DNA from 2 places in the Sphingomonas cannabina genome. Region 1 is predicted to be linked to the other one. Evidence: riboswitches for the same ligand, from Rfam matches in the RefSeq annotation. Region 1 holds a riboswitch; the other holds the start of a gene.
The links. A riboswitch is a leader RNA that binds a small molecule or an ion and turns the genes downstream of it on or off. The one in region 1 is predicted to bind cobalamin.

Region 1 (4,410 bases):
CGAGCGTCGAAGCTGCGCGCCATCGCTTCCCCCTTCGCCCGCTCGCCAAGCCCGGCGGCGGTCTCCACCAGCACCCGGCGCACGCCGGCGAGATCGTCGGCATAGCCGAGCTGGAGCACCGGCACGCCGGCACGCGCGAACATCGCCTCCGCATTGGGCCCGCCGCCGTAGCTACGCACGACGAGATCGGGCTTCAGCAGCAGCACGTCCTCCGCGGTCGGCCGCACCTGTCGCACGCCCTTCGCCGCGTCGCGCATGTAAGAGAACTCGGCGGCGGCATCCGGCGACACCGCCAGGATGCGCTCGCGCGACAGCAGCCGGAGGACGTACTGGTCTGCGCAATAATCGAGGCTCACCACCCGCGCCGGACGCGCGGGAGCCCGCGCCGCCGGCGGCGCGGCGGCGCAGCCGGCGGTCAGCATCGCGAGCAGGATTGCCGCCAGCCTCACAGCTTCAGTCGCACGCCTCCATATGCCGCGCGGCCATAGGTGCCGTAGCCCGCCACGGTCTGATAACGTTCGTCGAACAGGTTATCGACACGGCCGTAGATCGAGAAGCGATCGCCGATCGGCATCTCCGCACGGATGCCCGCGACGGCATAACCGTCGAGCCGTACCCGGTTGGCGGCATCGTCGAAGCTGTCGCCCGCCACCAGCAGCGTCGCGCCCAGCGACAGGCCGAACGGCAGGCGATAGTCGGCGCTCGCGCTCCACTGGTCGCGCGGGCGGCGCTGGAGGTCGAGCCCGTCGAACCCTGCCGAGCGGTTGAGCGGCTCCATCCAGGTGTAGTTGGCGGCGAAGGTGAGGCTGTCGACCGGCCGCAGCGTCAGCCCCGCCTCGACGCCCTGCACATGGGTACGGTCGATGTTGCCGTAGCAGAAGCAGCCTATGTCGAAGTTGATGCGGTTGCGGACGGTGCGGTCGAAGAAGGTGGCGCCGAAGCGCAGCCGCCCGTCGAGCAGCGCCTGCTCGACGCCGATGTCCCAGCTCTTCGCCGTCTCGGGCCGGAGGTCCGGATCGCCGAACGAGCTGAACCGCTCGTAGAGCGACGGCGCGCGGAAGCCCTCGGCATAGCTCGCGCGGATGGTGGTGCGCGTCTTGAGCGCCAGCGCCGCGTTGGCGCTGAAGCTGGTGTGGCTGCCGAACGTGTCGCTGTCGTCGTTGCGGACGCCGCCGGTCACGGTCAGCACATCGATCGGCCGGACGATCAGCTCGCCGTAGACGCTGGTCAGCCCCGCCGACTTGCGCAGCGTGCCGTCGTAGAAGCGGCTGTCCTCATGCTCGGCGCCGAATACCGCGCGGACCTGCTCGATGATGGTGAAGTCGCCCTGATATTCGTAGCGCTCGCTGCGCCCCCGCGCGAAGAAGCTCGGCGCGCTGCCGAAGGTCGGATCGAAATTGTCGCGGTTCACGTCGGCGATGGTGAAGGCGATCCGGTTCCTGAACCGCCCGCCGGCGAGGTCGGCATGGAGCCCGGCATAGCCGTAGATCTCCTGTGCCTTCGAATATTCGGGCGTGTCGGCCAGCGTGAAGCTCGGCGGCGGGAAGCCGTCGAGGTCGGTACGGCTGTCGGCATAATAGCCGCGCAGGTCGAGGCCGATGCCGGGCGCGATCTCGACGCCGATCCGGCCGGTCGCGCCGAACTGGCGATAGCCGTCCCGCTCGCTGCCGTCCGCCGCGGCCGAGATGCCGTCGGTGCGGAGATATCCGGCGGTAAATGCGCCCGACAGCCCACCGCTGCGGCCGGAGACGCCGCCGCTCGCGAACACGCTGTCGGCATAGCCATATTCGGCATTGGCGCGCGCCTGGAGCCCTTCGCCCGGCTGTTCCGTGATGACGTTGACGACGCCGCCGATCGCCTGGCTGCCCCACGGCACCGAATCCGGCCCGCGCACCACCTCGATCCGCGCGACCGAGCTCGACAAGAGGTTGGCGAAGTCGAACGCGCCGGCGGGAGCCGAGGGATCGTTGACGCGCACCCCGTCGATCACGACGAGCGTGTGCTCGCTCGCGGCGCCGCGGATGCTGACGCTGGTGAGCGTGCCGACACCGCCGCTGCGCGTCACCTGCACGCCCGGCGTGGTGGCGAGCAGGTCGGCGATGGAGACGGTCTGGCGGCGCTCGATCTCGTCGCGGGTGATGACGGTGACGGCCTGGCCGGTCTGGTCGGCCGGCTGCGCGGCGCGCGCGGAGGTGACGACGATGTCATCGCCATCGTCGGACGCGTCCTGGGCATGGGCGGGCAACGCCAGCGCGGCGGCCCCGGCCAGGAACAATGCGGATCGGATCATTCGGACTTCCCTCGCCCGCCCGGCGTCGACTTGGGGCGAGCAGCAACGACATTTCCGGCCCGCCCCATGACAAGGGCGCGACGATGGCCATCGGCTGTCGTTACGAAGGGATGCTTCCCCATGCCCGCGGCTGGACCCGGCCCGGCACGAACGACGCGATGGCAGGTCTCCTGGCTCGCCGATCGTCGCTTGCGGCCGTCTTCCCGGAGGCAGGACGCCTCCAGTGACGTATTGGCCGTCAGCTCCCGGCTTACAGTTGCGGGCACAGCGCCGGAATCGCACCGGCTTCCCTCTTCGCCGGTCGCCCGGCACCATCTGGCGCGCGGATTAGGATCGTTGCGGCAGCGAAGTCAATCGGCGTCGGGTTGCCGCTCCGGCTCGGCGTCGACGAAGGCGGGCAGCGTGCGGGCATTGGCGACGACCTCCGCCAACCGCGGCCAGGGCGAGGTATCGAGCTTGTAGCGCTCGGCATTGTACCATTGCGGCACCAGCGTGATATCGGCGAGCCCGACCGTATCACCGAACGCGAAGCGCCCGCCGTGACGGGCGACCATCACCTCCAGCGCGTCGAACCCCGCCGCCATCCAGCGCTGCATCCAGGCGACCACGGCATGGCCGTCGGCGCCGAACTCCGATCGCAGGGCATTGACGATGCGCAGATTGTTGACCGGATGGATGTCCGCCGCGACGGCCAATGCCATCGCCCGCACGACCGCCCGATCGTCGGGACCGGCCGGCAGGAACGGCGGCTCGGGATGCGTCTCGTCGAGCCATTCCAGGATCGCGAGGCTCTGGACGAAGACGCGGCCACCCACCTCCAGCGCGGGCACCAGTCCCTGCGGCGACTTCGCGACATAATCTGGCGACGCGTGGGCGCCCGAGCGTAGGTCGTGCGTCACCTGCTCATAGGCGAGCCCCTTGAGATTCAGGCCGATTCGCGCGCGGTACGCCGCCGAGGACCGCCAATAGCCATGCAGGATCATCACCGTCTCCGAGCCGCTTGTGACATTTTGCTACATTATTTCCGTTGCCTCGTGCGACAGGATCGGCGAACGCCCGCGCAATCCTATTGCATTGCGAAACCGTCGCGCCACCGCCGAACGATGAGGTGTTAATGACATCGAGCGCTGCCACCAACGGTTCCCGGAGCGGCACGATGGCATGGCGCGCGGGCGTCATGGCGCTGGCGCTGGTGCTGGGCGCCTGCAGTGGCGGCGATGCCGCTCAGCAGAAGGGCGGTTCGGGCGGCCGTGGCGGCGGCGGCGGAGGTCCGGCGACGGTCGGCTACGTCGTGGTGCAGCCGACGTCGGTTCCGGTGACCACCGAGCTCGCGGCGCGCACCGCCGCCTTCGAGACGTCGGAAGTCCGCCCGCAGGTCTCCGGCATCATCCAGAAGCGGCTGTTCACCGAGGGCGGCATCGTCCGCGCCGGGCAGACGCTCTACCAGATCGACCCCAGCATCTATCGGGCGAGCGCCAACCAGGCGAGCGCCAACCTGTCCGCCGCCGCCGCCCAGCTCGAGGCCGCGCGCATCCGCGCCGACCGCTACAAGCCGCTCGCCGCGGCCGAGGCGGTGAGCAAGCAGGACTATACCGACGCGGTCGCGCAAGCACGCCAGGCACAGGCCTCGGTCGCGCAGAACCGCGCGGCGCTCGAATCGGCGCAGGTGAACCTCCGGTTCACGCGCGTCCCCGCCCCCATCACCGGCCGCATCGGCCGCAGCCTCGCCACGGTCGGCGCGCTGGTCACCAGCAACCAGGCCGATCCGCTCGCGGTGATCCAGCGGCTCGACCCGATGTTCGTCGACATCCAGCAGTCGAGCACCGACCTCCTGACGCTGCGCCGCTCGCTCGCCTCGGGCAACATCGTGCCGACCAGCGCGCAGGTGCGCCTCAAGCTCGAGGACGGCACCGACTATGGCTACACCGGCACCGTGCAGTTCTCCGAAGTGACGGTCGATCAGGGCACCGGCACGGTGACCTTGCGGGCGACCTTCCCCAATCCCGACGGGCTGCTGCTGCCGGGCATGTTCGTCCGTGCGACGTTCGCGCAGGGGATCAACAACAATGCCTTCCTGGTGCCGCAGGCAGCGGTGATGCGCGATCCGCAGGGCAACGCCA
Region 2 (4,410 bases), 1.4 Mb from region 1:
GTCGAGGCCGAAGGGCTGCCGATCCAGCCGGCGCAATATCCGCTGCTCGCCGCGATCGAGCGAGATGGGCCGATCACCGTCGGGGAGATCGCGGCGGCGATGGGAGTGAGCCAGCCCGGCGTCACGCGCAACCTGGCGAAGCTGGTCGAGACCGGGCTGGTCGAGACGGTCGACGGCGGACGCGATGCGCGCCGGCGGGCGGTTGCACTGACCGAGGCGGGACGCGCGGCGATGGCGCGATCGAAGGCGACGGTGTGGCCGCGGGTCGAGGCGGCGGCCGCCGAGCTGGCCGCGGGCGGAACCGGGCCGCTGCTCGAACAGCTCGATGCGATCGAGGCGTCGCTTGCCGCGGCGCCGCTCCACCGGCGCACGGTCGCGGCCTCGGGCCTGGCGATCCGCGGCTGGGCGCCCGAGCTCGCGCGCCACTTCCACGACATCAACCTCGAATGGGTCGCGGCGATGTACGAGGTCGAGGACACTGACCGCGAGACGCTCGAGCATCCGGAGGAGATCATCGTCACCCCGGGCGGCGACATATTGTTCGTCGAGGACCGGGAGCTCGGCATCATCGGCACCTGCGCGCTCAGGAAGAGCGGCGACGGCGTGTTCGAGCTGACCAAGATGGGCGTGCGCGAGGCGGCGCGCGGCCGCAAGGCCGGCGAGTTCCTGCTCCGCGCCACGATCCGCCGCGCGCGCGAGCTCGGCGCGACGACGCTCTACCTGCTCTCCAACCGCAAATCGGCGGCGGCGATCCACCTCTACGAGAAGGTCGGCTTCGTCCACGATGCCGGGATCATGGCCCGCTACGGTGCGCGCTACGCCCGGTGCGATGTGGCGATGCGTTACGCGGGCGAAGCGGCGCCGAGATAGTCGAGCTTCCCCACCGGCACGCCCTTCATGCGCAGGATCGCGTAGGCGGTGGTCACGTGGAAATAGAAATTGGGCAGCAGGAAGCCCTGCACATAGCTGAGGCCGGTGAAGGACATGCCGCCGTGCGGGGTCTGCAGGATCACCTCGGCGGCTTCCTTGCCGTCGATCGCGGTACGCGGCACCGACTTGATGAAGTCGACCGTCCTCGCGATCCGTGCCTGCAGCTCGGCGAAGCTCGTCTCGTCGTCCGCCATGGGCACGTTCTCGACGCCGCCGATGCGGACCAGCGCCAGCTTGGCGGTGTCGCTCGCGCGCTGCACCTGGCCGGTCAGCGGCGCCATGTCCGGAAACAGCCGCGCCTCGATCAGCTCGCCATGCGCCATGCCCTGCTCGTCGGCCCAGGCCCGGCCCTTGTCGAGGAACGCCGCCATCGCCGCGAAGCCGCGCAGCAGGGCCGGAACGGTGAGATCGTAGAGTTCGGTCGCCATGCCCGCGCAATTAGGTAGCCGCGCCGTCACTGTCGAGCGACGGAAAAAGAGATAACAATATAAAGATATCTTTATATCTTACTTGACGTCGTGCTCCCGATCGGCGACATTCCCACCGTCGAGGTTCTCCGCCCTTGCGGCGGAGCTAAGACGGGAAGCCGGTGCGGGCCTCGTGCCCAACTCCGGCGCTGCCCCCGCAACTGTGAGCGGCGAGCGGCGGCCGATACGTGTCACTGGGGCGGCAAGCGCTCCGGGAAGGCCAGGCCGGCGTGACGACCCGTGAGCCAGGAGACCTGCCTCCGACGCGATAACGTCCACCGGCGGGGTGTCCGGGTCGGTCGCTGACGTGCCGCGGCCGGGAAGGCTCGTCCGCGCGCGCCCGTGCCCGTCCGGTCGCCCCGCCTTCATCGGGGTATGAAGACCAATGACCGTCACCGTCGCCACGCTCGGCTTCCCGCGCATCGGGCCGCGCCGCGAGCTCAAGTTCGCGCTGGAGAAATTCTGGTCGGGCCAGTCGTCCGGGACCGAGCTGCTCGAATCCGCCGCCGCGCTCCGCGCCGCCGCCTGGGCGCGGCAGAAGGCGCTCGGCGCCGACTGGCTGCCGTCGAACGATTTCTCGCTCTACGACCATGTCCTCGACACCAGCGTGATGCTGGGCGCGATCCCCGATCGCTACGGCGCCGCGCCGGGCCAGGTCGACCTCGCCACCTATTTCGCTATGGCGCGCGGTTCGACCGGGGACGGGGAGGGCTGCGGCCACGGCCATGCCGGCCGCACCGCGCTCGAGATGACCAAGTGGTTCGACACCAACTACCATTACATGGTCCCCGAGCTGACCGCCGGGCAGCAGCTCGCGCTCGCCTCGACCAAGCCGGTCGACGACTATCGCGAAGCGAAGGCGCTCGGCTACGAGACGCGGCCGGTGCTGCTCGGCCCCGTCACCTGGCTGACGCTGGCCAAGGGGCGCGACGTCGATCCCTTCGACTTCCTCGACCAGGCGCTCGGCATCTACGTGACCGTGCTGGAGCAGCTCGCCGCCGCGGGCGCCAAATGGGTGCAGATCGACGAGCCCTGCCTGGTCCTCGACCTCACCGAGCGCCAGCGCACCGCGCTCACCCGCGCCTATGCCCGGCTGGCGCGGGTCGGCGTCGACATCATGCTCGCGACCTATTTCGGCGGGCTGGAGGACAATCTCGCGCTTGCCGCCAACCTGCCGGTTTCGGGGCTCCACGTCGACCTCGTCCGCGCGCCCGACCAGCTCGACGCGGTGCTCGCCAAGGCACCGAAGAAGCTGCTGCTGTCCCTGGGCGTGATCGACGGCCGCAACATCTGGCGCGCCGACCTCGCCAAGCTGCTCGACCGGCTGGAGCCGATCGCCGCGGAGCGCGACCTGATCCTCGCGCCGTCGTGCTCGCTGCTCCACACCCCCGTCGACCTCGCGCTGGAGACCAAGATCGATGCGGAGGTAGCGCAATGGCTCGCCTTCGCGGTGCAGAAGGTCGAGGAGCTGGCGATCCTCAAGACCGCGCTCAACCAAGGCCGCGCGAGCGTCGCCGGTGCGCTGGCGGCCGCCACCAATGCCGCCGCCAACCGCCGCACCTCGCCGCGCATCCACGACCCCGCCGTGGCGGCGCGCGTCGCCGCGGTCACGCCCGACATGCGCGAGCGACGTTCCGGCCACGTCGAGCGTATCGCAGCGCAGGCGGCGGTGCTCGGGCTGCCACGCTTCCCGACCACCACCATCGGCTCCTTCCCGCAGACCGCCGAGGTCCGCCGTGCCCGCGCCGAGCGCAATCGCGGCACGCTGGACGATGCCGCCTATGAGCAGTTCCTGCGCGAGGAGACCGCGCGCACCGTGCGCTGGCAGGAGGAGGCCGGCCTCGACATGCTCGTCCACGGCGAGTTCGAGCGCAACGACATGGTGCAGTATTTCGGCGAGCAGCTCGCCGGCTTCGCCTTCACGGTGAACGGCTGGGTGCAGAGCTACGGCTCGCGCTGCGTGCGGCCGCCGATCCTCTACGGCGACGTGTCGCGGCCGCGGCCGATGACGGTCGAGTGGTGGCGCTATGCCCAGGGCCTCACCGACCGGCCGATGAAGGGGATGCTGACCGGACCCGTCACCATCCTCAACTGGTCGTTCGTCCGCGACGACCAGCCGCGCGAGGCGTCATGCCGCCAGATCGCGCTGGCGATCCGCGACGAGGTGCTCGACCTCGAGGCGGCCGGCGCCAAGGCGATCCAGATCGACGAGGCGGCGCTGCGCGAGGGCCTGCCGCTGCGGCGCCGCGACTGGCCGCATTATCTCGACTGGGCGGTGGACTGCTTCCGCCTCACCGCCGCGGGCGTCGGCGACGCGACCCAGATCCACACCCATATGTGCTATTCGGAGTTCAACGACATCCTGCCCGCGATCGGCGCGATGGACACCGACGTGATCTCGATCGAGACCGCGCGCTCGCAGATGGAGCTGCTGGAGGGCTTCGCCGACTATCGCTACCCGAGCGCGATCGGCCCGGGCGTCTACGACATCCACTCGCACCGCGTGCCCGACGTCGAGGAGATGGTCGCGCTGATGCGTCTCGCCCAGCTCCACCTCGCTCCCGAGCAGCTGTGGGTGAACCCCGACTGCGGGCTCAAGACCCGCAAGTGGGACGAGGTGAAGCCGGCGATCGCCGCGATGGTCGAGGCGGCGCGGCGCCTGCGGGTCGAGGCGCTGGAGCCGGCATGACCGGCACGCATGGCGGTGTCGTCCGGCTGATCGACATGATCTTCCCGGGCGACACCAACCATCACGGCACGCTGTTCGGCGGCGTGGCGCTCGCGCACATGGACAAGGTGGCGTTCCTCGCCGCCTCGCGCCACGGGCGGGCGCCGTTCGTCACCGCCGCATCGGAGCGGATCGATTTCGCCGCCCCGGCGCTCAAGGGCGAACTGATCGAGGCGAGCGGCCGCGTCGTGCGCGTCGGCCGGTCGTCGCTCGACGTCGAGGTCGAGCTGGTGGCGGAGGCGCTTCTCTCCGGCGAGCGGCGGCTGTGTACGCGCGGCCGCTTCA

Region 2: it holds a riboswitch for cobalamin, as region 1 does, so the genes downstream of both, metE (5-methyltetrahydropteroyltriglutamate--homocysteine S-methyltransferase) here and LZK98_RS09535 (TonB-dependent receptor plug domain-containing protein) in region 1, are expected to answer to the same signal.

What each region holds. Positions count from the first base shown of each region.
Region 1 covers NZ_CP090059.1:1,980,116-1,984,525, reverse strand. Annotated here, with positions in the region: gene LZK98_RS09540 (ABC transporter substrate-binding protein) at 1-449, opposite strand, end outside; gene LZK98_RS09535 (TonB-dependent receptor plug domain-containing protein) at 446-2,290, opposite strand; cobalamin riboswitch at 2,435-2,621, opposite strand; gene maiA (maleylacetoacetate isomerase) at 2,641-3,273, opposite strand; gene LZK98_RS09525 (efflux RND transporter periplasmic adaptor subunit) at 3,447-4,410, shown strand, end outside.
Region 2 covers NZ_CP090059.1:3,334,495-3,338,904, reverse strand. Annotated here, with positions in the region: gene LZK98_RS15750 (bifunctional helix-turn-helix transcriptional regulator/GNAT family N-acetyltransferase) at 1-870, shown strand, start outside; gene LZK98_RS15745 (DUF1993 domain-containing protein) at 843-1,358, opposite strand; cobalamin riboswitch at 1,463-1,673, shown strand; gene metE (5-methyltetrahydropteroyltriglutamate--homocysteine S-methyltransferase) at 1,783-4,086, shown strand; gene LZK98_RS15735 (acyl-CoA thioesterase) at 4,083-4,410, shown strand, end outside.